3 regions of the Blautia sp. DFI.1.216 genome follow, and region 3 is predicted to be linked to each of the others. Evidence: riboswitches for the same ligand, from Rfam matches in the RefSeq annotation. Region 3 holds a riboswitch; each other region holds the start of a gene.

Region 1 (2,196 bases), on a different contig from region 3:
TGTGATTGCCTGAGCAACTGCTTTCTTGTCATCATTGATCACTGTAGCGTCATCACCAACTTCACCGAGCATTGGCTCTGCAATTGCAACAGATTCAAATTTGTCTTTGTATCCATCAATTGCCTCTGTCATTTCATCATATTCTGCACCATGCATCAGATGTGTCGGCTGTACAACAAGATTCTTAACACCGTTAGCTACTGCACGGTCAAGAGCCTGCTGCATATTATCGATTACTTCATCATCTCTTGCCTGTACATGGTTGATGATGATCTGTGCTGTAAATGCACGTCTTACTGACCAGTCCGGATATGCTTTTGCAAGGGCATCCTCGATTCCTTTGATATCCTCTGCACGGCTGTCGTTGAAGGATGTACCAAAACTTACTACAAGAAGTTCATTCTCACCAATCTCATCCTGGTTACGAGGATCATCTTTGGAAGCATCACCTGTGTCACGTCCAAAGTATTCAGGGCTTGCTTCTTCACCTGTTACCAGTTCTTTCTGAGCATCTGTAAGTTTGTCCCATGCTTCTTTTGCTGCTTTGCAGTCTTCGTCAGTTGTGTCTGTTCTTTCCTGAACATAAATCTTATCGATCAGGGCACCAACTTCGTCTGCGGCTTTCTGATCATCATCAGAAGCTTCTGTTGTATCATCAGATGCTTCCTCTGTATCTGCTGCATCTGCATCGTCTGCAGCTGCTTCTGTGTCATCTGCAGCCTCTTCTGTTGCTGCATCATCAGATGCAAAAGCAACTGTACCTGTTGCTGCTGTCATGGAACAGGTCATGGATACTGCCAGTAATAAGGCTAACATGGATTTTCTTTTCATTTCGTTTTTCCTCTTTTATTTCTCGTATTTCCGGACAATTGTATGCACAAAAAAGGCAACTGCATATTCTGCAGCTACCGCTTTCCCATAAATACATGGTTTATATGTACCAGATATATCTGTAATTTCGATTCTGTCTGATTCATTTAATAAAAGAGCTATGTATCGTTATGAGAATACAGGTTCTGTATACCGCAGACCTTAAATTCTACGCCAAGGCAGTTCTCCTGACTTCGATCATCGCTGTTTCTCCCTTCCCAGTTTCCCAGTGGTTTCTGAAAAGCAGCTCCCATACACAGTGACGGTATCGCTCCGGATTCTCACCGGATTCTCTTTTGCACATCAAGTACGATGCAACCTTTGCGTTATAACATTGCACATATTCAATTCGGATATTCTTTTTTTATCACATTTTAACAAAAATGTCAATACAATTCGTGTATATTTTCCTTTAATGTTTGGCATTAGTGTTACTGTTCACTCCGTTCACAGTAACGTAGCCAAAATTCATTCCAGATTGCCTGCGGCAATGGAATTTTGGCTTGTATGTATATTATCGCGTTATTCATTACACTTCTGTCAGGGCTTTGAAAAAACAGGTTCTGTTTCCGGTATGGCAGGCTGCACCGATCTGCTCTACTTTAGCAAGGATCGTATCATTGTCACAATCCAGTGTAAGGGATTTTACAAACTGGAGATGTCCGGATGTGAGTCCCTTCGTCCAGAGTTCATTGCGGCTTCTGCTCCAGTAAGTCATTTTACCTGTTTCAAGAGTGGTATTAAATGCTTCTTCATTCATATACGCCAGCATCAGCACTTCGTTTGTCTGATAATCCTGGGCTATAACAGGTACCATTCCATCACTGTTTAATTTAAAATCAGACCATGCGATGCTGCTTTTTAAATTCACTGTATTTTCCATTTTCTGTCTCCATCTAATTTATTGATTGCCATAAATCATTTCGTAAATTTTCAAATTTTACAAACTGCCCTTGGTAGACAGAACATCTGTGATCCTTGGATCATAGGATGTGGCTGCGTCCAGTGCTTTGGCAAAACTTTTGAACATTGCTTCTGCTACATGGTGATTATTCCCACCTGCCAGAACCCTGATATGAAGATTCATGCCACAGGCATAGGAAATGGCATAGAAGAACTCTTTTACCATTTCCGTGGACATGTCACCGATCCTGTCTGTGGTAAACTCTGCATCCCATACAAAGTAAGGTCTTCCGGACAGATCAATCGCACAGAGCACCAGGGATTCATCCATGGGAAGGATGCAGCTTCCATAGCGCTTAATCCCCTTTTTGTCACCAATTGCTTCTTTTAATGCAGTTCCCAGAACAATTCCTGTATCCTCGA
Region 2 (2,196 bases), on a different contig from region 3:
TATCCTGGTTGTTGTAATGGAAGTCATCCTGAATCTGGCAGGAAGCGGGAGTGTCAGTTTTGCTACAGGATATTTTACGATTGTCACAGCAATTTTTGCCATTACGACTATAAGTTATGATGAGTTTGATAATGGTCTTGCGTTTCTTATGACCTTGCCGGTTACCAGAAAACAGTATGTGGCGGAAAAATATCTGCTGGGAGCAGGGCTTACGGCTGTAGCGTGGGGAATTGCAACGATAACGGGAGTAATCTGCAAAGGTGTGGCAGAACTTCAGGGGTGTCTGAGTGAGACTATCATTGGCAGCCTGATAGACATTCCACTGGCACTTCTTATGCTGGCGGTATCGCTCCCGCTTGTAATACATTTTGGAGCGGAAAAAGGACGTTATATTGCAATGGTCATGTGGGCTATTATATTTGCCGTAGTTTATATTCTGATAAAAACAATGGGACTTTCAGCAGACGCAGTCGATGCATGGCTGAATGGACTGAACCGGGGAATGGTATTGGCCGGAGTTGTATTATTTACAGTAATTGTATATATGGGATCTTTTTGGATTGGTGTCCGGCTTATGGAGAAGAAAGAATTCTGATGTGTATCGAATATGGTTGTAATTATAAAAGCAGTGTGCTAAAATTATATCAGCGTAATTGAATAGCTGTTAAGTGAACATTATCATACACAGATTTTGTGTATGATAATGTGAGAGGGAATCAGGTGAAATGCCTGAACGGTTGCGGCCACTGTATACAGAAAAAAGCGGGATTGTAATATGTCATTGCATAAATATGTGAGAAGGCGGAATCCGGCTGTCAGAGAGTATCTGGAAATATTTCTGATACAACATTCATGAACTGCTGAAGCATGGATGTTGTATCAGTTTTTATTTTATGGGAACTTTCTGTGATCTGTGAGTCAGGAAACCTGCCTGACAGCGTAAAGAAGGAGCTTCCGTAAAAAGTATCCGTTATTCTTATCACTTCTATTTTACTTTTTCTGAAGTCCCATCTTTTCGGTTACACGAACAGGTAAATAACATATACGAAAAGAGAGGAAGTCAAATGAAAAACAGGTATTTATCCACAAGAATCATGGCAATTATGATGGCAGCAGCTATGGCAGTTTCCGCAGCTCCGGCAGCTTTTGCAGCAGAGAGAGCAGACTCTGAGACAATCAAAGAGGACAATCAGCCGGCAGCAGATGCAGACTCTGATACACAGGAAGATGCAGACGCACAGGATTCAGCAGATGCAGATAAGACAGCAGACGCAGAAGGTACAAAGACAGAATATCCTCTGACCATCACAACCTATGATTATGATGGAAATGAAATCGAAACAACCTATGAAAAGGCACCGGAGAAAGTTCTTGCTGTATATCAGGGAAGCATTGAAACCATGCTTGCACTTGGTCTGGAAGACCGCCTGGTAGCTACAGCAGGTCTTGACAATGAAGTTCCGGATGAACTTAAAGATGCATTTTCAAAAACAAATTATCTTGATGAATTTACCCCATCCCTTGAGACTGTAACGATGTTGGAGCCAGACATGATCTTATCCTGGAGCTCCCTGTTTTCTGATAAAAATCTCGGAAATGTAACAGACTGGATCGACAAAGGCTGCAACACTTATTACAACACAAACACACGCCCTGACGGAGACAGAACTCTGGAAAATGAATTTACAGACATCTTAAATCTTGGAAAGATTTTTGATGTACAGGACAAAGCACAGGCAATCGTAGATGATGCAAAGGCAGTGATCGATAAAACTCTTACAGCAACAGCAGATGTAGAAGAGAAACCAAGCGTAATGGTTCTGGAACCTCTTGGAGAAGATATCACAAACTATGGTGCAAAGAGCCTTGGTGGAGATATGGTAACACAACTGGGTGCGACTCTGGCAAACCCGGATGCTTCTACAGCAGGAAAAGAAGATATCATTGCAGCAAACCCTGATGTGATTTTTGTTGTATACATGCCATATGCAGGTGATGATCCGGAAACTGTAAAAGAAAGCCAGCTTGCCGTTATCAAGGATGACGAAGCACTTCAGAGCCTTGACGCTGTAAAGAACGGTCGTGTTTATCCGATCATGCTCAGTGAAATGTACGCAAGTGCAACACGTACACAGGATGGTATTGAAACTTTCGCAAAAGGATTATATCCGGATGTGAATCTTGACTGATTGAGGA
Region 3 (2,196 bases):
AGAAAAGGATGCGGCTGCCAATATGGCGGAGTATTTTGCTTCAGAGGATCAGAATAATCAGAATCATTACATAATAGCATGTGGAGGATCTGCCATCGGTAATGAGATGCATCGTCTGAGAACGATAGGTATTCTGAATAAGCTTCAGGAAGCATATGGTCTGTCATATGAGAAGTCTGTAGAAGAACTGGTGAATACGCAGGATACGGAAGAAATTGAAACAGGCAGTGATATTAAGATTACTCTGGTTCCGGGTTATCCAAAAGATCATCTGGATGAAAAGCTGGCTGCTCCGCTGAATACAGGAGAGTATAATGTTATTCTGAGTGTAGTGAGCGCAAGTGATTTTATCAAGGTAATTGATGCTTATGAAGAAGAGAACAGTACAGATGTATTGTTGGGGTCAATTGATTGTTTTACAGAAGATACATACGAAATGTTTAACAAGAAGGGATATAACGGCAAGGAAAGAATCGACTATCTTGTAGGAAAATATGGTGCTATCGTTGCACCATCATTTGTTGCTATGAAGAATGCTCTGGAAGGCTTTGCAGAAGATTACCGTGAAGATGGAAGTGCTTTCCGGCTGCAGCAGTCATTTTGGACAGCGGATTCAGTAGATGAGTTTAATAAGCAGTATGTGTTATCTATTGGAATGTATGATAATACATATAGTGTAGAGGACATGATGGGAGTTCTGAAATCCTATACACCGGAAACAAATTTTGAAGAATTCCAGAAATTTACGGAAAAATAGATAGAAAATAAAAGTCTGAAATAATTGACGTATGCATGATAGTATGTTATGATAAAGAAGTATTCATACGGCCATTTGATGATTTTAGAGATAAGTTCAGACCAGCAGAAGCGTCCTGCTGGTCTGATTAAAAGGGAAACCGGTGTAAATCCGGTACGATCCCGTCACTGTGATAGTTGTTTTTCAGCTGCATACCACTGGAAGATATTTTCTGGGAAGGTGCTGAAAGTATATAGGCTTAAGTCAGGAGACCTGCTTATTTCTAGTAAAAGAGATTCTTGCGGACGACGAGAAATCCTGATTAAGAGTTACAACTTCATGTGTTGCATATATATATGTTTGATTCTTTAACGGTAAGATTTCGTGACGGATGCGGGAGCATCTGTCTTTTTTTCGCTCAAAATCATAGGAATGGACAGTATGAGAAGGAAGAAAAACAACGAAGAAACAAAAAAAGAAAGGAAGTAAAGGATGAAAAAAACAAAAAGAGAATTACTTGTGTTAGCAGCAGCAACAACAGTTGCGTTATCAATGGGAGTTACTGTACAGGCGAAAGGTGATGAGAAGGTTTTAAACTTCGGATGTCAGATGTACACAGATGGATGTGTAAACAGTGCAAATGATGAAAACGGTGGATGGAATGCTATGAGATATGGTATTGCTGAAGCATTATTTAAATTCGATGACAATATGGAAGTTATCCCGTGGCTTGCTGAGAGTTATGAAGTAAATGACGAGCATACAGAATGGACGATCAAGCTGAAAGACGGAATTAAATTCTCTGACGGATGTGATTTAACTCCGACAAAGGTAAAAGAGTATTTTGATCACATGAAAGAGGTAGGACCTTCCGGATCTGCCAAACCGGAGAAATATCTGGAATTTGAAGCAGAAGTTACTGTAGATGATGATGCAAATACAATTAACATCAAAACAAGCAAACCATATGCAAACCTTGTAGGACAGCTCTGCCATCCAACAATGGGAATTACAGATGTAGAACATATTGAAAACTATGATAACGGAATTATTGGAACAGGTCCATACAAGATTGAAGAATTCAATGGTGTAGGTGTTGGTTATACATTAGCTGCAAATGAGTATTATCGTGAAGATGTCCCATACGATAAAGTCAATCTGCTGTTCATGGGAGATAACTCCGCAAAAACAATGGCACTTCAGAGCGGTCAGGTAGACCTGGTTGAGAACATTACAAACGTAGCAGATATTCAGGACTTCCAGGATAACGATGACTATACTGTTGATATCGCATCAGGTGTACGTTGTGGATTTGCATGGATGAACTTTGACGGTGTTCTTGGAAACAAAACACTTCGTCAGGCAATCCTGATGGCAATTGATAATGATACAATCTGTAATTCCAGAACAATCGGTGGACTTTATACACCAGGATTCTCCGTACTGCCTTCTACTCTGAA

Evidence for each region. A riboswitch is a leader RNA that binds a small molecule or an ion and turns the genes downstream of it on or off. The one in region 3 is predicted to bind cobalamin.
Region 1: linked by a shared signal. The riboswitch ahead of LJE11_RS06770 (sirohydrochlorin cobaltochelatase) and the one ahead of LJE11_RS14440 (ABC transporter substrate-binding protein) in region 3 are both predicted to bind cobalamin.
Region 2: linked by a shared signal. The riboswitch ahead of LJE11_RS15605 (ABC transporter substrate-binding protein) and the one ahead of LJE11_RS14440 (ABC transporter substrate-binding protein) in region 3 are both predicted to bind cobalamin.

The regions. Positions count from the first base shown of each region.
Region 1 covers NZ_JAJDML010000012.1:66,711-68,906, forward strand. Annotated here, with positions in the region: gene LJE11_RS06770 (sirohydrochlorin cobaltochelatase) at 1-831, opposite strand, end outside; cobalamin riboswitch at 1,032-1,208, opposite strand; partial or broken gene hisI (phosphoribosyl-AMP cyclohydrolase) at 1,406-1,720, opposite strand; gene hisB (imidazoleglycerol-phosphate dehydratase HisB) at 1,811-2,196, opposite strand, start outside.
Region 2 covers NZ_JAJDML010000051.1:17,592-19,787, reverse strand. Annotated here, with positions in the region: gene LJE11_RS15610 (ABC-2 transporter permease) at 1-595, shown strand, start outside; cobalamin riboswitch at 670-949, shown strand; gene LJE11_RS15605 (ABC transporter substrate-binding protein) at 1,065-2,189, shown strand.
Region 3 covers NZ_JAJDML010000043.1:10,053-12,248, forward strand. Annotated here, with positions in the region: gene LJE11_RS14435 (hypothetical protein) at 1-757, shown strand, start outside; cobalamin riboswitch at 833-1,031, shown strand; gene LJE11_RS14440 (ABC transporter substrate-binding protein) at 1,229-2,196, shown strand, end outside.